4 regions of the Dactylosporangium sp. NPDC051484 genome follow, and region 1 is predicted to be linked to each of the others. Evidence: riboswitches for the same ligand, from Rfam matches in the RefSeq annotation. Region 1 holds a riboswitch; each other region holds the start of a gene.
The links. Region 1 has a riboswitch for cyclic di-AMP ahead of AB0367_RS22595 (hypothetical protein). Riboswitches for the same ligand answer to the same signal wherever they lie in the genome.

Region 1 (5,396 bases):
AAACTGGAGCGACAACGCGGCGACAGTACAGGTAATCGAGGGCTGAGCCCGGACCGGCGGCCCGCCCACGGATCCCGGTCCGTGGCGGGCCGCCGCTGTTCGGGCTCATCTCGCGCACTTCCCCGCGGCCAACCCTTGGACACCGACGTGTGCGCAGGTCGGGTACCGTCGGCTGGAAACTTTGGATCGACGGGGGCCTAAGGTGAACAGACGCGCACTGTTTCGAGGTGGTCTGCTCGTGACCGCCGGCGCCGCCATCGGGGCGGCCGCGGTCACGATCCCCCGCGTCTGGCCGCAGGCCCACCTCCCGTTCGACGGCGGATACGCGCCGGCTGCCGACCGGGTTGACTACGACGTCAAAGGGCACGTCGCGGTCACCTGGCACGTGGAGACGTCCGAACCGGTGGTGGCGTTCACCTTCGACGACGGGCCGGGTCCGAAGTGGACCTCCGAGGTGCTGGACGTGCTCGATCACCACCAGGTACCGGCGACGTTCTTCCTCGTCGGGCAGAACGTGACGGCCCACGGCGACCTGCTGCGCGGCCGGCTGGACCGGCATGAAGTCGGCAACCACACGTGGTCGCACCCCGACCTGGCGAGATTGGACGCGCCGACCATCAACAACCAGTTGGCCCGGGCACACGACACCATTCGAGCGGTGACGGGACGTGAGCCGAAGCTCTTCCGCCCGCCGTATGGGCACATCGGCGGGTCCACGCTCATGGCGGCCAACAAGGCCGGTTACAGCCTGGTGCTGTGGTCGAAGAAGATGAACGAGGACCTGTACGTCAAGAACCCGCCCGGGCAGGCGCAGGACATCGTCGAGAACGCCCGTCCCGGTCAGATCATCCTGGCCCACGATGTCGGCTCCGCCAACCGGTATGTCGCGCTCAGCCAACTCGGCGCGATGTTCACCGGGCTGCGCCAGCGCGGCTTCCGGTTCGTCACCGTGTCCGAGCTCATGGCGATCGGCCGGCCGGCCTCCAGCAAGGGCTGATCAGGAAATTCTCGATATGCCCGGAACCCGTTGCCCGGAGCCGCTACGACCGCGGATGATGATCCGGTGACCGAGCGCTGGGAGACTGTCGAGGCCATCGCCGCCGCGCGTGACCGGTTCGAGGCCGCCATTCCTGGTTGGCGACCTCCCGCGGCGTTCGGCATCGCCCGTGACGGCGCCGACGGGCCGTCGTTCGCGCGGGTCGGTAGCGCGGAGAACCGGCTCCCGGCGGCGGTGCTCGCCACGGTCTGCGAACACGTCGGCGGATCGGGGTCGTATCGCCTCGGCCGCGACGACCTGGAGCGGGTCATCGGGCTGCTGGCCCCGGCACAGGCGTGCACCGACGTCGAGCACCCGAACCTGGTGGCTTGGCAGCGGTTGTACGCCGACCTGGCGCCTGGCGAGCACGTGGTGGCCGTGTTCGCCGCCGATCTCACGGACGCGGCCGGCGACCGGTATGTGGCGGCACTGCAGGCGGCCGCATTGGCCGGGTGAGTCGTCACCGGCCACACCCGCATCGAGTCAGGCCCGCTCATCGACAGACTGTCGACAACAGGCTTGATCATTGCCGCGACGCGCCAACACAATGCCGCTCGTGGAATCGGACGAGATGCGGCCCAGCCGACGGCGCTGGTGGAACGACGTGCCGGATTGCGGCTGCGACGGCTTCGACGGTTGTGACGGCTGCGACGGCTGCGATTGCAACCCGTTCATGCTGAGTTCGTTGCTGCTCGGTGCGCTGGCGATCACGACGCCGACGAGAAGACCACGGCGCGACGCCAGCCTGCCGGGCCGCGCCGGCATGGCGGCCATCCGCGGCTATCAGCGCTGGCTGTCGACGCACCTGCCGACGCGCTGCCGGCAGGTTCCGACATGCAGCAACTACGGGCTGGAAGCGGTACGGCGATACGGGCTGGTCGTCGGCTCCCGCCTCACCGCCGCCCGCATCCGCCGCTGCAACCCGTCGACGCCGCAGGGCACCCACGACCCGGTCCCGTAGCCGGCCGCGGCGACGATGCGCCTTGATCACGGAGCGCTCGTGTACCAGGGGGTACATGAGCACTCCGTGATCAAGGCGTCCGTCGGCGGGTGGAGCGAAGGACCTCAGCGGTCCTGGGCGCGAAGGCCCGCATGCCCCCGGGCGGCAGTTGCATGCCGCTGGCCACGTACGCCGCCATCTGCTCCTGGTAGGCCGCGAAGGCCGCCTCCGCCCGGCCCGCGGCGGCTAGTTCGCCGGCCAGCACGTACGCCCCGACCAGGCTCATGCTGGTGCCGAGACCGGCCAGCGGCGACCCGCAGTAGCCGGCGTCGCCGAGCAGCACACCCGCCCGCGCGACCAGCGATCGACGCGCACCTGACAGATCGAGTCGAAGTAGAAATCCGGGGCGTCCGGCATGGTGGCGAGCAGGGCGGGCACCCGCCAGCCGGCGCCGGCCATCCGCTCGGCGAGGACCCGCTGCTGCTCCACACGCCCGAGGCGGTGGTACTGGTCCGCGGCGGTGAAGCTCAGGCTGGCCTTGGCCGTCCCGCCGCGCTCCGGCCGCCGGAGGCGTTGTACATGAGGAACCAGTGGCCGAGGTCGCCCGGGTTGGGCACGGTGAAGCACGCCCCGTAGCCGCCGAGGTGGTGGACGAAGTCCCGCTCTTCGACTTCGACCTGGACAAGCTGTTCGAGTTCGGCCTGGCCCGGCTGCTGGACGGGATCGGCCTCTTCGTCCGGGCACACGCCGAGTAGCTCGGCTGTCCGCGTCCGGCCCGCCGCGGCGGAGCTTCGGTGGCCACCGACTTCACCTTGCGTACCAGTGGTCCGCCCACTGGCAAGGGCGGACTATAGGGGTATGGCCGTCCAACTGAATCACACCATCGTGTCGGTCCGCGACAAGCAGGAGTCGGCGGAGTTCTTCGCCGAGATTCTGGGGCTCGACAAGCCGGCACCCTTCGGCCGGTTCTTGACCTTGCAGGTCGACAACGACGTCTCCCTCGACTTCGCCGACGATCTCGGACCGGTCCACCCGCAGCACTACGCGTTTCTGGTCAGCGAGAGCGAGTTCGACGTGGTCTTCGGTCGAATCCGCGCCCGCGGCCTGTCGTACTGGGCCGATCCGGCCCGGCACCGGCCGGGCGAGATCAACACCCGCGACGGCGGTCGAGGCGTCTACTGGGAGGACCCTAGCGGGCACTACCTCGAGATCCTCACGCGTCCGTACGGCAGCGGAAACTGAACGCCGACGCCGACCCCAAGCCCGGGACTGGCCGAGGTACAGTGACCCACGGTCACGTCCACGAGGGCACCGCCCCCGGTGCCGGGCGGGGCTGCCGCCCAATCGCCGCACCGTGGCGAGCCGGGGACCCACGGTAACGTTGGGGTGAATCCGCCCTTCCTCGGAAGGGTGGTAGGGGTCGTTCCGTCCCGAACCCGTCAGCTAACTCGGTCGGCGGCCGACGGAAGGAACGACGAACCAGATGTCACCGCGACATCCATACCGGCGCACGTTCATCGCGCTGCTGGCGGCAATCGTGCTCGGGGGGCTCGCCGCCACGCCCGCCGCGGCCGAGCCCGGCGGCGACACCGGCGACGAGGGCTCCAGCGCCAACCCGACGCTCAACTCCGTCCTCGAGAGCACGAGCCGCAAGTGGTCCGAGGCCAATGATCTGCTGAACGCCTCGGTCAAGCATCAGGGTGAGCTCGCCGCACAACTGCAGGCGACCGAGGCGCGGCTGGCGGTGATTCAGGATCAGGTGGCCGCGATCGCCGCGGCGGCATACCGCACCGGCCCCCTCACCACGTTCGCCGCGCTGATGGACGCGAAGACCCCGGACAGCTTCGCCGAGCGGGCCGGCTCCATCAACGAGATCGCACACCACAACAACAACCTGCTGCACCAGGCCAAGCAGCTGCGGGACGACCAGGCCGCGCAGAAGAAGGCGCTCGATGGCGAGATCGCCACGCAGCAGGAGCAGAAGCGCATCATCGAGCAGCAGAAGAAGGACGCGGAGAAAGCGCTCGCGCAGGCCGGTGGGCCGAGCAGGGGCTTCGTCACCGCCAACCTGCCGCTCGCCAACCCGGTGCCGCGTAACGCCAACGGGTCGCTGCCCAAGGAGTCGTGCAGCGTCAAGGACCCCACGACCAGCGGCTGCCTCACTCCGCGCACGCTGCACGCGATGCAGGAGGCGCAGAAGGACGGCTTCAAGCGGTTCGTGTCCTGCTACCGCCCGAGCGGGCCGTATGAGCACCCGAAGGGCCGCGCCTGCGACTTCTCGGTGCAGACCAAACCCGGCTTCGGCGGGGTGGCCACCGGCGACGACTACACCTACGGCACCACCCTGGCGACGTACTTCGTGAAGAACGCCGACCGCCTCGGCGTCATGTACGTCATCTGGTTCAAGCAGGTGTGGACGCCGACGGTCGGGTGGCACCACTACTCGGGCGTCGCCGGAGACCCCTCCAGCGACCATACGAACCACGTACACCTCTCGATCCTGTGATCCTCACGTTCGCGGGCGGCCGGTCGGCAGGGCAACCGTCGACCGGCCGTTTCCGCGAGGTGACAGGTCCATCCGGCGCGGCTCAGAGGATCTCCGTGTCCCGCAGAAGTCGCCACAGGCCGGCGCCGTCGGGGGCGCCCAGCCAACGCCGATCGTTGAGCGGGACCCGCTTGGAGCCGCCGGCCACCCCCGGGAACGCGCCGGCCAGCACCGCCTGGGTCGGCGAGAGGTGCCGGATCGCCACAGCGGCCACGCTGTCGGGGTGCTCGGCGGCGAACTCGGCGTAGATCTCCGGATCGTGCTGCCCGTCGTCGCCGACCAGCAGCCAGCGAATGTCCGGGAACTCCTCGGCGAGGCGGGCCAGCGACGCTCGCTTGTGCGCCTGGCCGCTGCGGAAGAACCGGTCCGGCTGCGGGCCCCAGTCGGTCAGCAGCAGCGGCCCGGCTGGATACAGGTGCCGGGAGAGGAACCGGGTCAGCGTCGCGGCCACGTTCCAGGCGCCGGTCGACAGGTAGAAGACCGGCGCGCCCGGGTTGGCGTTGACCAGCCGCTCGTACAGCACCGCCATGCCCGGCACCGAGGCGCGGGCGTGCTCGTCGAGCACGAACGTGTTCCACGCGGCGAGCAGCGGGCGCGGCAGCGTGGTGACCATGACTGTGTCGTCGACGTCGGAGATGATGCCGAAGCGGGTGCCGGGGTCGATCATCCGGATCGGCGCCTCGACGGCGGCGCTGTCCTCGCTCTGCAGCGTGACGGACGCCCAGCCGGGCGCGAGGTCGGCCTCGACGACGACGTCGATGAACCCGCCGCGGTCGCAGCGCACCTCACAGGTCCGGCCGCCGGCCTCGATGCGCACCGGGGCGTCACCGACCGACACCGCGGTGAACGAGCGCCAGCCGCGCAGCTTCTTGAGC
Region 2 (5,396 bases), on a different contig from region 1:
GTACGTCGGTGGCGAACTCCACGACGATCGGCATCGCGACGCCGTAGGTCCCGCCGTTGATGACGTTCAGTTCCGTGCTGACCGCCGGACCGGTCGGCTTCGCCGCCGTGGTGAAGGTCGACTGCCTGGTCACCGGCTTGCCGTCGGCGCCGATGGCGGTCACCTTCGCCGTATACGTGGTGCCGTAGCGAAGTGCGGTGTCGGGCACCCAGGACGACCCGTCCGCCCGCGACGCGCCGGAGATCTTCTGACCGGTCGCGTCGATGAGGGAGATGTCGGTGACCCGTCCATCCTTGACCTTGGTGCCGATCTCGGCGCTGATCGGCACCGCGGCGTCGCCCGCCGCCGGCGTGAGGGAAAGTCCCACCGGCACCGTCGGTGGTGCGGTGGACTTGGTCGCTGTGCGTTTGCGATGCGACGAGACGTCGCATGCGGACAGCGCCGGCTGTGCCGCCACCGCGAGGATGAGCAGCGCGGTGACGGACCGGCCTGGGCGCCTCATGTTCTCTGCCGTTGTCTGCACATGGGGGCATCGTCGTACCGGCCCGGGCGAGGCCGGGCCGGCAAACGAGTGACAACGGGTGGGATAGCGAATCCTCGCCCAGCGTTACATGGTGGCGTCGGCGATCTGCGTCGCCAGCCCCTCCCACTTCGCGTAGGCGTCCGGGAAGGCCGAGCGCTGCACCTTCTGCGCCGCGACCGTGACGGCGTAGTCGCCCCAGCCCGGGATCGCCAGCAGCGCCGCGTAGAACCGGCGGGCCGACTCGTGCGGGTTCATCAACTGCTCGACCGAGCCCCAGTTCGGCCGTTGCTGGAACAGCCCGACCGAGTCGTAGTCGTACCCGACGCCCTCGTTCGGCCGGTTCAGCGACTCCGGCAGGTTGGGGTTGGCCAGGTTGCGCAGGTGGCTCTCCTGCAGGGCGGTGGCGAGCGCCACGACGGCCGCGCGCTTGGGCAGGTTCTCCCGCTTGGCCACGTCGACGATCGCGACCGCGTTGTCCATCTCGGCCTGGGTCAGCCCGCCGACGGGCGCCACCCTGGTCGGCGACGGCGCGGCCGCCGGCGGCGCGCCGCCCTGACCGGTGGCCTTCTTGTCGGTGGACCCCTGTCCGGTGGCCTTGGGGCCAGCGGCCTTCGGATTGGCGGCCTTGGGGTCGGTGCCCTTCGAGCGTCCCGACGAGCGCCCTGCGCGCTCGTCGGCGCGCGGCGCCTCGGCCTGGTCCGTGCCGGCCCCCTCCTGCGCGCTCAGGCTCACCGCGCCGCCCGATGCGGCCGGGGGGTCCGAGGACGTCAGCGTCGAGGTCAGCCCGAACGCCGCCACGGCGACGATCGTCGCGGCCACGGCGGTGCGGCGTGCCCCCGCCGGCATGGCCGCGGCGAGGCGCACGGGGCCGGATGCGAGCAGGCGCGTGCGCCCGGCCGCGAACGCGCGAGCGGACCCGGATGCGAGCGTGCGGGCCGGCCCGGATGCGAGGACGCGGGCGGACCCTGCGGCGAGCGCCCGGGCCGGCGCGGATGCGAGCACGCGTGCGGACCCGGATGCGAGCACGCGTACCGGCCCGGACGCGAGCAGCCGCTCGGGATCGGGCACGAGGTTGCGAAGGTGCGCGGCATGACGGCCGCCGCGAGACCGCAGATGGCGTGGGTCGTGTTCGGCCACGTCGCTGAGCTGCGGGTTTTCGTCATCACCAGCGAGCATCCGGCGAGACTAGGACCGCAACGACGCAGGGGTGATTTTGGGGATGAGAAACGGCGCCAGGGCCGTGTGCGCCCCGTCGCCCGACCCGGCGGCGCCGCGCCCGGTGGCCGAATCACCAGGGGGTGAAACGGCCTCTGACCGGTGTGTTTACGGTTTTCGAATCCGCTGCGGCCTCCGTTGCCCACCTGGGTGACCCCGTAGCGGATCCGCTGAGTCGTGCGCGCGCACGAGCCGGGGAACCATGCACCACCCGGGGTGAATCCACGGGGCCCACGGCCCCGGGAAGGGCGAGCTTCCCGCCCGAACCCGTCAGCTAACCCGGTAGGCGGCACCGGAAGGAGCTCGCGTGTTGCCCCATGAATCGAGGTACCCGTGACGTACCTCTACAAACCTCGCCACTCTGGACGCGTCCCCCGGTTTCGGCGCATCCACGTCGTGGCCGTCGCGGCGGGCCTGGCCGCCGCGGCCGGCATCGGCGCCGCCGCCCTGCAGCAGTCCTCGACACCGGCCAGTGCCGCCGGCACCCAGACCCTGACCGGCGCGGAATCCACGGTCACCCTCGGCGACGCCCCGGCCGCCCGCCAGAAGCAGCGTGACCAGGCGGTGCCCGACGCGGCGAGCGTCCCCAAGGCGGGCGCGGCCAAGCCGACCGCCACCGCACAGGCCGGCGTCGGGACCACCTCCACCGCGCCGCCGCCGGCGGCCACCTCCACCGCGCCCCCGCAGCAGAAGGAACTCTCCTATCAGTTCGCCTGGCAGGAGAACTACTACTTCTGCGGCCCGGCCGCCACGCGCATCGCCCTCACCGCGCGGGGGGTCTTCCAGTCGCAGTCCCAGGTCGCGCAGAGCCTCGGCACCACCGTCAACGGCACCAACTCGGCCGAGGACACCACGCGGGCGCTCAACTCCTCCACCGGGACGTCCTTCTACAAGTCACACTTCATCACCGGGCAGACGGCCACCCAGGCTGACGTCGACCAGCTCAAGGCAGCGGTGCTCAACGCGATCAACCACGGGTACGCGGTGGTCGCCAACATCGCCGGGTCCACGGTGGACGACGCCGGACACGGCCACTCCTACCCCGGCGGGCACTTCCTGACGATCGTCGGGTACCGCGACGGCGGCCAGACCGTGAAGATCGCGGATCCGGCCGACGCCCAGGGCGCCGGCTCGTACATGCTGTCCCTGGACAAGATGGCCGACTGGATCGCCCAGCGCGGCTACTCGGCCTGATCCCGGCCCCAGATCCGGCGCGCCGTCCACTGTGGACGGCGCGCCGTCCCGGCCCCGTCAGCCCAGGGCACGTGCCCGGCTCGGGGCCGGGAAGCCCTGCACCGGCTGGCCGCGCAGCGTCGCCGCCATGGTCTGCGCCACGGCCCCGTTGACCGAGCTGGAGACCCCGCCGCCGACGTAGTCGTTCGGGTTGTCCACGTTCACCGCGATGCCGGCCGCCGCGATCTGCGGCGTGAACCCCACGAACGTCTCGGTCGCGTTGTTCTCCGAGCTTCCCGTCTTGCCCGCGACCGGGCGCCCGCTCAGGATGCCGGACACGGCCTCGGCCGTGCCGCCGTCGCACCTGCCGTACGACGAGCCCTTGCTGACCGGGCACCGCGCCGCGTCGGTGGCCGCGGCCGCCACGTCGGGGTCGACCGCCTGCTTGCACTTCGGACCGGCGGCGTCGGCCGGCCGGCCGTCCGGGTCGGTGATCGACAGCACCGGCAGCGGCTGGCAGTACAACCCGCCGGCGGCGACGGCCGCGTAGGCGTTGGCGAGGTCCAGCGGCGTGGTCAAGGCCGTACCGAGGGTGAACGAGCCCCAGCCTTCCGCCTTCGCCGCCAGCGACACGTCCAGGTCGCCGCGGAACACGATGCCGAGCCGCTGCGCCATCTCCACCGCGCGCCGGGCGCCGATCTGCTGCTCCAGCCACACGAAGTAGGTGTTGACCGAGCGGCCGAAGCCGTTCCACATCGTGCGTTCGCCGTCCATCCAGCTCGGGCTGTCGTTGGCCGGGCACCAGTGCCCGCCGCAGCTGGCCCCGGCGCTGCCCGGCCAGTTGGTCACGATCCGGGCCGGCGCGTTGAACCGGGTGCTCAGCGGCAGGCCGGCCTCCAGCGCGGCGAGCATCGTGAACATCTTGAACGTCGAGCCGGCCTGGTAGCCGTCCACGCCGGAGCCGCCCGAGATGAGCTGATTGACGGTGTTGGGGTACTGCGGGTGCTCCCGCGGGTTGGCCTCCAGGCTGAAGTGGCGGTTGACGGCCATCGCCAGCACCCGGCCGCTGCCGGGCTGGACCACGGCGAGCGGCACCGAGCGCGCGCTGCCGTAGCCGTAGACGCCCAGCGACTGGGCGAGCGCGGTCGCCTGCACGTTCGGGTCCAGCGAGGTGACCACCGTGTAGCCGCCGGTGCGCAGGTTCTCGTCGCGGTCCATCGCCGTCGCGCCGAACTCGGGCTGGCTGTTCCACCACTGACGGAAGTAGTCGCAGAAGAAGCCCCAGTCGTTGTGCTCCCGCGCCACCGACGTGCAGTCGTTGGGCAGCCGGCGCTCGGTCAGCTTGAGCTGCGTGCCCTTCGCGGCGGTCGCCTCCGCGGGCGTGATCACGCGCATCTTCGCCATCGACTCGAGCGTGTACGCGCGCCGCTTCAGGGCCGTCTCGCGGTCGCCGGTGAGCGGGTTGTCCGCGTCCGGGGACTGCAGCAGGCCGGCCAGCAGTGCCGCCTCCGGGAGCGTCAGCTCGGCCGGGACCTTGCCGAAGTACGTCTGGCTGGCGGCGTAGATGCCGTAGGCGCCGGAGCCGAAGTAGGAGATGTTGAGGTACCGCCGCAGGATCTCGGCCTTGCTCATCCTCTTCTCCAGCGCCCCGGCGTAGCGCATCTCGCGCAGCTTGCGCGCCGGTGAGTCGGCGAGCGCCTCCAGGTGCTGCTGCGGGGTGAGGCTCGCGTCGTTCTTGAGCACGTTGCGGACGTACTGCATGGTCAGCGTCGAGGCGCCCTGCTGCGCCCCGCCGCGGCTGTTGGAGACGAACGCGCGCAGCACGCCCCGCGCGTCGACGCCGTGGTGCTGGTAGAAGCGGGCGTCCTCGGCGGCGACGACGGCCTGCTGCAGCACCTTCGCGACCTGGTCCAGCTGCACGTCGCGGCGGTTCTCGTCGTAGAACGTGGTGATCAGCGTCTTGGCGTCGCTGGCGTACACGTAGGTCGTCTCCGCCGGCCGCGGGGTGGCCAGGTTGGTCGGCAGGTTCTCCCACGTGTCGCTTCCCGCCTTCGCCATCCCGCCGGCGGCGAGCGCCAGCGGCAGCGTCGCGGCCGCGACCACCAGGCCCGCTAGCACCCCGCTCAGCGCCAGCCGCAGGATGCCGAGCAGCACGCGGACGAGCTTCGTACGTGGACGCTGTCGCTTCGCTCGCTTGCGGTGCCGGTGCATGTTCGGTCTCCCGACGACTGTGGGCGGTTCGCTTGGCGGCGCGCGGCTACCCCGCACGGCCCACCCCTAACCACCGCGGCCGCAACTTCACCCGGGTGCCGGTGTGGGCGAGCGATCGGATGGACGTCCGCGCAAGCTCCGCCCCGGTGCGCGGGCTCTGATTCGCTGGATGGCGCGGCGAATCGTGGCCGTTCGACCGAAGGGAAACGACGCTATGTGCGGCTTCCTGATGTACACCGGAAACGCCATCATCTCCCCGGAACTTCTCGGCGCC
Region 3 (5,396 bases), on a different contig from region 1:
TGTCGTCGAGGGTGGCGATCGACACTCCCGAGGTGCCGACCTTGCCGTAGATGTCCGGGCGCCGGTCGGGATCGCGGCCATACAGGGTCACCGAGTCGAAGGCCGTCGACAGCCGCGTCGCCGGCTGGCCGGCGCTGAGCAGGTGGAAGCGCTGGTTGGTGCGGAAGGGGTCGCCCTCCCCCGCGAACATGCGGGCCGGCGCCTCGCCGGTGCGCTTGAGCGGGAAGACCCCGGCGGTGAACGGGAACGCGCCGGGCAGGTTCTCCGCGCGCAGGAACCGGACCAGCTCGCCGTCGTCGCCGTCGCGGGGCAGCGCGACGCGCGGGATGCGGCTGCCGGAGAGCGTCTGGCGGGTCAGGGGGCTACGGATCTCCGTCTCCCGGACCCGGTAGACGAATTCGTCGCCGCGGTACGCCTCGCGGGTCGCCGGCCACGCGTCGAGCAGTTCACGGACCTCGCCGGAGAGCTCCCGCTCCGTCGCCTCCAACAGCTGGGCGACGGCCTCCTCGCCGGGCAGCAGGTCACGGGCGGTGGTGAGGTGCTGACGGCGCCGGGCGACGGCGGCCTGCGCCGTGGTGGTCGCGTGGTAGCCGCGCACCGCCTCGGCGACCTCCGACAGGTATCGCTCCCGGCCCTTGGGCAGCGCCGACGTCAGCCCGGTCGACACCCGCCCGGCGACGGGGGTCAGCACGCCCGGGAAACTGGGGAACCCGTGCCCGGACAGCAGTTCCTTGAGGTGGTGGTACAGCGCGGTCACCCCGTCGTCGCCGAAGCGGGCGGCGCTCGTGCCGAAGACCGGCATCTCATCCCATGGCGTGCCGAACTGTTCGCGGTTGCGCACCAGCTGCCGGGCGACGTCGCGTCGCGCGTCCTCGCCGCCGCGGCGCTCGAACTTGTTGATCGCCACGACGTCGGCGAGGTCGAGCATGTCGATCTTCTCGAGCTGGCTGGCGGCGCCGAAGTCGGGCGTCATGACGTACAGCGAGACGTTGGAGTAGCCGGTGATGGCCGCGTCGCCCTGGCCGATGCCGGGCGTCTCGACGATGACGAGGTCGTTGCCGGCGGCCTGGCACGCGGCGACGACGTCGGCCAGATGCGCGGGAACGGTGCCGTCCTGCACGCGGGTCGCCAGCGACCGGAAGTAGACCACCCCGGGCGCGATGCTGTTCATCCGGATGCGGTCGCCGAGCAGCGCCCCGCCGCCGCGGCGGCGGGTCGGGTCGATGGCGACCACGGCGACCCGCAGCTTGTCCTCGCAGTCGCGGCGCAGCCGCCGGACCAGCTCGTCGGTCAGCGACGACTTGCCGGAGCCGCCCGTGCCGGTGATGCCGAGCACCGGCACGGGGCGCCGGCGGGCCGCCTCCCCCACCGCGGCGGCCAGGTCCGGGTCGGCGCCCGCCTGCAGCGTGGTGATCGCCCGGGACAGGGCCGTCTCGTCGCCGGCCAGCAGCGCCGCCACGTCGACCTGGCCGCGCACCGGGTCCGTGTCGCACTCGCGGATCAGCACGTTGATCATGCCGGGCAGGCCCAGCCGCTGGCCCTCCTGCGGGCTGAAGATGCGCACACCGCGCTCGCGCAGGGCCGCGATCTCCTCCGGCACGATCACGCCGCCGCCACCGCCGTAGACCCGCACGTGCCCGGCGCCGCGCTCGGCGAGCCGGTCGACGAGGTATTCGAAGTACTCGACGTGTCCGCCCTGGTAGGACGAGATCGCCACGCCCTGCACGTCCTCCTGCACGGCCGCGGTGACGACCTCGTCGACGCTGCGGTCGTGCCCGAGGTGAATCACCTCGGCGCCCTGAGCCTGCAGCAGCCGGCGCATGACGTTGATGGCTGCGTCATGGCCGTCGAAGAGGCTCGCCGCGGTGACGAAGCGGACGGGATTGGCCGGCACGTGGAGACTCATGGGCTAGATAGTAGGGTGTCCGACTATATGACGTCCACACAGCTACCCCGACCGCTATCATGACCTTCGTGTCGACCAATAGCGGCCTTCCCCTCGACCCGATCGCCGAGGCACGCCGGCTGTGGGCCGAGCACGGCTGGGCACACGCCGCCGACGGCATGGCCGCGGTCACGTCCCTCATGCGCGCCCACCAGATCGCGCTGGCCCGCGTCGAGGCGGTGCTCAAGCCCCACGGCGTGACCTTCGCCCGATACGAGGTGCTGATGCTGCTGTATTTCAGCCGCAAGTCCTCGCTGCCCATGGCCCTCATCGGCGAGCGGCTCCAGGTGCACCCGACCAGCGTCACCAACGCCGTCGACCGCCTCGAGGCCGCCGGGCTCGTGCGGCGCACCCCACACCCGGCCGACCGCCGCTCGACCATCGTCGAGCTGCTCGACGCGGGGCGCGAGCTCGCCGAGGCCGCGACGGCCGAGCTCAACACCGAGGTCTTCGCCGCACCCTGGCTGGCACCGGCGACCGTCGGCTCACTCATCGAGGTGATCACGGAGCTGCGCCGCAACGCCGGCGACTTCTGACCCGGCCGAGCCAGGAGCGGGCATCGATCGGCGCGCACCGCCCGTCATCCCCGCCGCGGGCGAATCCATCCGTCGCCCAGCCGGAACGACAGCCGCCACCAGGCAAAACGTTCGCGGCGAGGGCAGAACGCCGGGCCGCCGCGCGCACCTTGTCAGTTCCCCGCAGGGGGTTCACCTACGTATACGCAGCCGTTATGGTCATGACGTTCGCTGCGTCGGCCGTCACTGTGGAGGGTGACACCGCGGCGGACCCGCTGAGTCGTGCTCGCACGAACCGGGGAACCAAGCGCAACTGGGGTGAATCCGAGCGGCCACGCGCCGTGAGGTAGGGCGATCCTCCCGCCCGAATCCGTCAGCTAACCCGGTAGGCGGTATCGGAAGGAGCATCACGTGCACACCCTCGCCCTCGCATGGCGTCACACCTCGACCCGCGGCCCCGGAAGCCGACCGGCACAGCAAGGGCATCGCCCGGTCCGGTAACCGTTCCCGGCGCGCCCACCGGTCGCACCGGCACACCAGGCACCCACCCCACCGTCCCCTGTGGACGGGCGATGGCCCGTGCCCTCGTTCCGTGCCGGCCCGCACCAGCGGCGCCGCCGTCCGCAGTCCAGCAGCAGCCGCGTTCTCAGCACAACTGTCGAGGTTCTCGTGAAATACCGCAAGCAACACCGTCCACCGGTCGTGAGGTCGCCTCATGCCTGCCGATGAGCCCGAGCCGCGCCGGCGCGGCCTGCGTCACCTGCGACGTTACCGCCGCGGCCGCCACTCGGCGGCCCGCACGAGGACCGGCCTGTACTCGGCCGGGGTCGTCATCGCGTTCGCGGCGATCGGTTCGCTGTTCCTATCCCCGTCGCCCGGCACCGCACCGGACAACACCGTGGCACAGGCCGAAACCGCGTATCAGAGCGACGGCGAACGGGCGGCGGACGCCGAGAACCGCGCGTCGCGTGGCGACGCGCGCAGGGGCGACGAGCCCGGCCGGCAGCCGTCGTCCCCGGCCGGCACGCAGCCGAAGCAGTCACCGGCGCAGAGCCCTCCGTCACCCGCGAATACCACTGCCGCGGCCCCGCCGAAGCCGGCCACGTCGTCGCCGACGGTCCACAGCCCCGTCGGCGGGCTGGCCCAGACCGAGATGAACAACGCCGTCACGATCATCCAGGTCGGGCAGCAACTGGACCTGCCGCACCGCGCCTTCGTGGTGGCGATCGCGACCGCGTTGCAGGAAAGCCATCTGCGCAACCTCGCGAACCCCAACGTGCCGGACTCGCTCAACCTGCCCAACGAGGGCGTCGGGAGCGACCACGACTCGGTCGGCCTGTTCCAGCAGCGGCCGAACTGGGGTAGCGTCACCCAGCTGATGAATCCGGCCGAGTCCGCGCGCCGCTTCTACGCGGCGCTGATGAAGGTCTCCGGCTGGGAGCAGATGCCGGTCACCGTGGCGGCGCAGACGGTGCAGGTGTCGGCGTTCCCGGACGCCTACGCCAAGTGGCAGACCCTCGCGGAGCAGGTCGTGAGCGCCGTCGCGTAGTACATGCCGCCGGCTGCGGCGCCCGGCGGGGCGCCGCAGCCGCAGGCTCAGCGCGGTCTTCCTCCTGGCCGCACGGAGGTTCCCGGCGGATGGCGGGAAACTTGCGGTACGTGGCAATCTCGCCACTGTCGGCCCGGACCCGGCGGTGCGACGCTGCACGGGCGACGGAAGGGGGCGGTATGGCCGAGGGGAACCACCGCGTGGTCGTGCTGGTGCTCGACGGGGCGAAGCCGCTCGACGTGGGCATCCCGGCCCAGGTGTTCACCAGCCGCCCGAGCATGCCCTACGAGGTGCACGTGTGCGGCGCCGCCCCGGGCCTCGTCACCGGCGGCGACGGCCTGTCCTACCAAGTGGCCGAGGGGCTCGACGCCTTCGCCGCCGCCGACACGATCTTCCCGCTCAACCGCCGGACACGCCCACCACGTCACCGGCGTGGTGGGCGCGCTGCAGCGCTACGGCTGCCTGGGCTACCCTGCGGACATGCTGCTGGAGGCCCCCGACGAGATGCACCAGGTGACGGTCGACGAGCAGTCGCCGCGCGACGCCGAGACCGGCGCGGTGACGTCCTGAGCACCGCCTGGACCGAGCCCGGGGCCTTCGAGGAGGCGCCCGGCGTCCACCGCATCCCGCTGCCGCTGCCGCAGGACGGCCTGCGGGCGGTCAACGTGTACGCGCTCGCCGTCGCCGACGATCTCGTCCTCATCGACGCCGGTTGGGCCATCCCCGAGTCGCGGGCCCGGCTGATCGATGCCCTCGACGGGCTGGGCCACGCACCGGCGGACATCCGCAGGTTCCTCGTCACGCACGTGCACCGCGACCACTACACGCAGGCGGTCGCCCTGCGCCGCGAGTTCGGCACCCGGATCAGCCTCGGCGCCGGCGAGCGCACGACGATCGAGCACGCGCACGACGCCAACCGGCCGACGCTCGAGGGCCAGCTGCGCATCCTCGCACAGATGGGCGCGCAGGACCTCGTGCGGGAGATCGCCGCCAGTGTGCCGAGCGGCTCGCCGGAGGACCAGCGGCGGTTCTGGGAGTACCCCGACGACTGGTTCGACGGCCAGGAGACGCTCCAGGTCGCCGGGCGGACCCTCACGGTGCTGCCGACGCCCGGCCACACCAACGGTCACGTGGTGTTTCACGACGAGGCCGCGGGCGTGCTGTTCGCCGGCGACCACGTACTGCCCGAGATCACCCCGTCGATCGGCTTCGACGCCGCCGTCGCGCCCAATCCGCTGCGCGACTACCTGGGTTCGCTGGCGCTGATCCGCTCCCGGCCCGACGCGCTGTTGCTGCCCGCGCACGGCCCGGCGGCCCCGAGCGTGCACCGCCGCGTCGACGAGCTGGTCGAGCACCACGGCGCCCGCCTGGAGCAGACCGAGAAGGC
Region 4 (5,396 bases), on a different contig from region 1:
CCCTGCAGCAGCGCTTCGACACCGCGTTCGCGCAGGGCACCCAGTTCCACGGCGGCACCGGCGGTGCTGGCGGGCTCGGCATCGCCTCCAACTAAACCCCACAGCGACTTCGACGGCCGGTCACCCGTAGCGGGTGACCGGCCTTGGCTGTTCGACCTTTCGCCGTTCGGCCTCGAGTGCTCGGCACCATGTTCCTGGCCCGTGTTCTTGGCACCGCGGACCCGGCAGGGCCGGGGCCGCCCTTCAGGCAGGCCCGGCCCGTTGTCTCACGGGAGGAACGGCCGCGCGTTGCACGGACCGGAGTCATCTACCTCCGTCGCGTCATGCGGAAGGGCGAACGCGGCCGGAACCACCGCGGCGGCCGCGCGGTTCGGGAGATCGTGTCCAGTCATGTGCCGACAACGGCGGTTGTTGCCGCGTGCCTGGCCTGCCGCTCTCGTCGTTGCCGCCGGGCTGGTCGAACATCGGGCGATCACGCCGCGTGAGCGCCGGGCAGCCGAACGGGCGACCGGAACCACGACCGCGGCGCCGCCCGGGTCCGGCTCGACGCCGGGGCGCTCCGAGCGCGCCACCACGGGCGTCGACCGGCACGCATGGTAAGCACGAAATCACCGTCTGGTTCACGTTCGACGACGGCCTCGTCAACGGCGTCAAGGGGGCGGCTCGCACTGCGGGCGCGCCGAACCGAAGGCAGTGACCTCGTCGCGGTGCCGCATGACGGTGGACTCGCGGTGCGTCTCCGGCGCACTGTGAGCATTACGGTGCGGAGAGTTGCGCGCGGGCCAGCCGGGTTTCTCAATCCGGGGCGCGCGGAGTTCGGCTACGGCGCGAGTGTTCTCGTCCGACCGACGAACTTCCAAGGGCGCCAATGTCACGCAAAAAGGGTTCTCGATCAGTGACAGCCAGTTCAAGCTCCAGGTCGATGGCATGGCCGGTCGGCCGAGTTGCGTGATTGTCGGCACCGGCTCGCCTACCATTTTTGTAGCGCTGGCATCGCGTTCCGTCGCCGGCGAGAGATGGCACCAGATCGCGTGTTCGCGCGGTAACGCGCTGCTCACGGTGGCCGTCGACGGGGTCAAGCCGGGACGGACCGCGATTCCTTCGTCACCGTCGAATTGGTGATGTATACGTCACGCAAATTGCACGACTTTCGGAACAAAACGGACAACAATCAATCACCCACTTGAACCTGGGAACCCGCCCCGCTTAACGTGAATTCCCGTCGGCTGGATGTCCGCGCCCGCCACGGGCGCGCCAGGCGGCACCGCCGAGTCGATATCCGAGCCGGGGACCCACGCGTCAACCCGGGGTGAATCCGCGAACTTGTGCGCGGTAGGGCGACCTTCCCGCCCGAACCCGTCAGCTAACCCGGTAGGCGGCCATGGAAGAAGGAGTAACTCCTCGGTGGAGACCCATCTGAGGTGGACGAGGCGGCCCCACCGTCTGGCACGGCTCCTCGTCGCCATCCTCGGCGGTCTGTCGCTCGCCGTCGGTATCACGGGGCTCGCGCATGCGGAGCCGACCCCGGGCGAGATCGAGAAACAGATCGACGACAAGTGGAACCAGATCGAGCCGGTGGTCGAGCAGCACAACCAGCTCAAGATCGAGCTCGCCACCAACAAGACCAAGCAGAGCAAACTCGAGGCCCAGATCGCGCCGCTGCGCCAGCAGGTCGACGCCGCCTTCGACAAGGTGAGCGCGTTCGCCGTGATGCAGTACAAGACCGGGCGCGTCTCCAAGCTCGACGCGATGCTCACGACCGGCTCGCCCGACACGTTCATCAACCAGCTGACGATGCTCAACATGCTGGCCAAGGACGAGCAGGCGCGGATCAAGGACGTAGTCACGGCCAAGCGGCAGTATGACGCGCAGAAAACGCCGCTCGACGAGCTGGTCGCCAAACAGGCCGAGCAGGAGGCCGCGCTGGCGCAGCAGGAGCAGCAGATCAACGCCGACATCAAAAACCTCAACGACATGCGCACCAAGGCATACGGGACGTCCGGCACGACCGGAAACCTGCGGCCGGTCGCCTGCCCGTTCGAGTACACCGGCGGCCCGGGCGCGAAGGCGGCCCAGGTGGCGTGCGCGCAGATCGGCAAGAGGTATGTGTGGGCGACCGAGGGGCCGAACACGTTCGACTGCTCCGGCCTGACGTTGTACGCCTGGAAGCAGGCCGGCTACACGCTGCGGCACTACACCAACTGGCAGTACCAGGACACCAAGCGCGTGTCGCGGAGCGATCTGCAGGCCGGTGACCTGGTCTTCTTCTTCAGCGACCTGCACCACGTCGGCATGTACGTCGGCGGCGGCTGGATGGTCCACGCACCGAACCCCAGCGCACCCGTGCAGATGAAGAAGATCGATATGGCACCGATATCCGGCTACGGCCGGGTGGCATGAGGGGGGCGGGCCGCGAGCCCGCCCTTTTCACATGGTGGGCCAGGTCCGCCAGTTCTGCCACGAGCGGCTCGGAGTGGGACCGCGCTGCCCCTGGTAGCGCGAGCCGTAGACCGTCGAGCCGTATGGGTGCTCGGACGGCGACGAGAGCCGGAAGATGCACAGCTGGCCGATCTTCATCCCCGGCCAGAGCCGGATCGGCAGGTTGGCCACGTTGGACAGCTCCAGCGTCACGTGGCCGGAGAAGCCGGGGTCGATGAAGCCCGCCGTCGAGTGTGTCAGCAGCCCCAGCCGCCCGAGGCTGGACTTGCCCTCCAGCCGCCCGGCGAGCTGGTCCCCGAGCGTGATCACCTCGAGCGTGGAGGCCAGCACGAACTCGCCGGGGTGCAGCACGAACGGCTCGCCGTCGCCGACCTCGACCATGGACGTGAGGTCGTCCTGCTGGATCGCAGGGTCGATGTGCGTATACAGGTGGTTGTTGAACACTCGGAACCACCGGTCGAGCCGTACGTCGATGCTGGACGGCTGCACCAGCGCTTGATCGAACGGCTCGAGACACAACTGGCCGCCCTCGAGCTCCTTGCACAGGTCACGGTCGGATAGCAACACCCTCTGAGGTTACGGTGTTGCCTCATCCGCCGCCGCGGCGGTCGCTTCGAGGACCGCCCCCATGATTCTCGTCACCAGCTCGATCTCCTCCGGCGCGAACCGGCCGAAGGCCGCCCGTAGGTGCACGCCGAGCGGGGCGAAGAACGCCGCCGCAAGCTCCTGGGCCGGCGGCTGGATGTCCAGGTTGATCCGGCGCCGGTCGGCGGTGTCGGGCCGCCGCTCGACGTGTCCGGCGCGCTCGAGGCGAGCCAGCAGTGCGGTGGTCGCCGCCGGGCTGAGCGAGAGCCGCCGCGCGAGCTCACCGGCGGTCAGCGGCTCCCCGTCCTGCGCCGCCCGCCAGATGTGCGCGACCGCGTTCATGTCGGTGCGATGCAACCCGTGAGCCCGCGTGAACACGTCGACGAACCGGTCGGCCTCCACATTGAAGCGCCGCAGAAGGTCGATCAACTCGTCGGCCGACGTCACCGCTTCAGTTTGCCTCGTTCGGGCAATTCGCCGACAATCGAACACACGTACGAGTACATTGGGCACATGGCATCGTGGGCTGATTTCGCCGCGGCCGAGCCCGAGCTGGCGACGGCCATCCGCACCCTGGTCTGCCAATACGGCCCAGGCCTCGGCTACCTGGCCACCGTCCGCCCCGACGGCGGCCCGCGCATCCACCCCGTCTCCCCGGTCATCACCGACGAGGGCCTGTATTGCTTCGTCCTCGCCTCCCCAAAGCGCCACGACCTGGACCGCGACGGCCGCTACTCGCTGCACAGCTTCCCGTCCACGGACTCCGACGACGAGGCATACCTGTCGGGCCGCGCGACCCCCGTCACCGACGAGCCCCTGACAGCCCGCCTGGCCACAACGATGCGCGCCGCCCCAGCGGTCGACTGGCGCCTGTATGAGCTGACCGTGGACGTCGCGATGCTCGTCCGCCATGAGACCCCGACAACCTCGACCCACACCGTCTGGAAGGACCGCCCCACCCACGCCACGAAGGCAAAACAGAATGATCCGTGCACGAACGCCGTGGATTCGGTACAGTAGGCGTCGCTCGCGGGTGTAGTTCAATGGCAGAACATCAGCTTCCCAAGCTGACAGTGAGGGTTCGATTCCCTTCACCCGCTCCACGACGAAGGCCCTGGTCAGGACAGATGTCCCGCCAGGGCTGTTCGCTTGTCAGAACACTCGGAAGCGGCGTCGTGCCATTTGCGGCCGTTTGCCCCACTGTCAGCTGTCCGTATGACACTGACGGCGTCTGGGGTGCCATTACGACAGGTTCCGCAAGATCACTCCAGGCCGCTCAGGTCGGGTCCGCGTCGCCCGTACTCGGTGAGCTACGTGAGGCGAGCGGCAGGATCACGGGCGGGAGTTGACCTTGGGCAATCTTGGCAGTAAGAAAAGCCGGTGCCGAGCACTGTGTACGAGATGTGTAACTGCTTCGATGTCGCCTGCGCCCCCTGTCAGAGCGTGCTGTCGCCCTGTAGCAGCGTGCTCGGGCTGGGCCGGCTGAGCGCGTTGCTGTTCGTTGTGGCGCCGCACCGCCTCGGTGTGCCGTCCCGGCCGTCTTCGGCGGGCCGGTTGGGCGTTCGGGCGATCCGTGGGTATCAGCGCTGGCTCTCGCCCCGGCTGCCCGTCCGGTGCCGGTATTCGCCGTCGTGCAGCGCGTACGGGCTGACTGTGGTGGACCGCTTCGGGCTGGTGACCGGCGGCAGACTGGCTGCGGCCCGGATCGCGCGGTGCCGATGTGATGTGCCGATGGGTACCGTCGACGAGCCGCCGGTAGGGCGCTGACCATCCAGCACGGCGCTGGGCGCCACCGCCACGCCGAGGAGCTGCACCGGGGCCTGTCGCTGGTGCAGCGTGGCTCGGCCGACCCCGGTCGTGACGACGGCGGGGAGCAGTCCGAGCAGTGAAAACCCGCGCAGCCGGGAGCCGGTCGAGGCCGCGGAGCCGGGTTACGGGAAGCTTCGCGAACTGCGAACGTGAAACCCGTGAGGTCGAACGCGCTCGAGGGGCGATGGCGCGGTGCATCGCCGAGACGCATACCGTCGAGGAAGGGATCGAGGCATGAGCGGTCGCAGCGATTGGAACGAACTGCGTAGCCAGCGCATGGCCGAGCCGGGTGCGATCGAGGGGCGGGCGGTCCGGGAGCTTCGCGAGCGGCGCGGTTGGAGTCAGACCGAATTGGCCGATGCCGCCTCGATGACGCAGTCCGCCGTAGCGCGCTTCGAGGCCGGCGGCACCGTGCCGACCTTTCCGGTTCTCGAGCGCTTGGCGCGAGCGTTCGATGTGGCGTTGGCCGTTGGGTTCCAGGCCAGACCCGACGCGGCGTGACCGCTGCGGTGTGCCATTAGCGTGCCATTAAGGCGGGATCGTCGAGGCCGCTCCAGGCCCGC

Region 2: it holds a riboswitch for cyclic di-AMP, as region 1 does, so the genes downstream of both, AB0367_RS36945 (C39 family peptidase) here and AB0367_RS22595 (hypothetical protein) in region 1, are expected to answer to the same signal.
Region 3: it holds a riboswitch for cyclic di-AMP, as region 1 does, so the genes downstream of both, AB0367_RS18160 (hypothetical protein) here and AB0367_RS22595 (hypothetical protein) in region 1, are expected to answer to the same signal.
Region 4: it holds a riboswitch for cyclic di-AMP, as region 1 does, so the genes downstream of both, AB0367_RS38365 (NlpC/P60 family protein) here and AB0367_RS22595 (hypothetical protein) in region 1, are expected to answer to the same signal.

What each region holds. Positions count from the first base shown of each region.
Region 1 covers NZ_JBFAZX010000013.1:173,361-178,756, reverse strand. Annotated here, with positions in the region: gene AB0367_RS22630 (hypothetical protein) at 1-46, shown strand, start outside; gene AB0367_RS22625 (polysaccharide deacetylase family protein) at 239-997, shown strand; gene AB0367_RS22620 (hypothetical protein) at 1,064-1,492, shown strand; gene yidD (membrane protein insertion efficiency factor YidD) at 1,593-1,997, shown strand; gene AB0367_RS22610 (hypothetical protein) at 2,068-2,262, opposite strand; gene AB0367_RS22605 (hypothetical protein) at 2,259-2,465, opposite strand; gene AB0367_RS22600 (VOC family protein) at 2,835-3,218, shown strand; cyclic di-AMP (ydaO/yuaA leader) riboswitch at 3,304-3,450, shown strand; gene AB0367_RS22595 (hypothetical protein) at 3,460-4,482, shown strand; gene AB0367_RS22590 (phosphatase domain-containing protein) at 4,565-5,396, opposite strand, start outside.
Region 2 covers NZ_JBFAZX010000050.1:11,965-17,360, reverse strand. Annotated here, with positions in the region: gene AB0367_RS36955 (Ig-like domain-containing protein) at 1-502, opposite strand, end outside; gene AB0367_RS36950 (hypothetical protein) at 608-1,699, opposite strand; cyclic di-AMP (ydaO/yuaA leader) riboswitch at 1,897-2,042, shown strand; gene AB0367_RS36945 (C39 family peptidase) at 2,072-2,932, shown strand; gene AB0367_RS36940 (transglycosylase domain-containing protein) at 2,990-5,065, opposite strand; gene asnB (asparagine synthase (glutamine-hydrolyzing)) at 5,337-5,396, shown strand, end outside.
Region 3 covers NZ_JBFAZX010000009.1:121,369-126,764, reverse strand. Annotated here, with positions in the region: gene icmF (fused isobutyryl-CoA mutase/GTPase IcmF) at 1-1,906, opposite strand, end outside; gene AB0367_RS18165 (MarR family transcriptional regulator) at 1,975-2,481, shown strand; cyclic di-AMP (ydaO/yuaA leader) riboswitch at 2,724-2,867, shown strand; gene AB0367_RS18160 (hypothetical protein) at 3,176-4,009, shown strand; gene AB0367_RS18155 (MBL fold metallo-hydrolase) at 4,189-5,396, shown strand, end outside.
Region 4 covers NZ_JBFAZX010000072.1:74-5,469, forward strand. Annotated here, with positions in the region: gene AB0367_RS38360 (hypothetical protein) at 832-1,122, shown strand; cyclic di-AMP (ydaO/yuaA leader) riboswitch at 1,256-1,393, shown strand; gene AB0367_RS38365 (NlpC/P60 family protein) at 1,405-2,400, shown strand; gene dcd (dCTP deaminase) at 2,428-3,006, opposite strand; gene AB0367_RS38375 (MarR family transcriptional regulator) at 3,016-3,471, opposite strand; gene AB0367_RS38380 (pyridoxamine 5'-phosphate oxidase) at 3,538-4,044, shown strand; tRNA gene AB0367_RS38385 (tRNA-Gly) at 4,054-4,127, shown strand; gene yidD (membrane protein insertion efficiency factor YidD) at 4,426-4,791, shown strand; gene AB0367_RS38395 (helix-turn-helix transcriptional regulator) at 5,068-5,334, shown strand.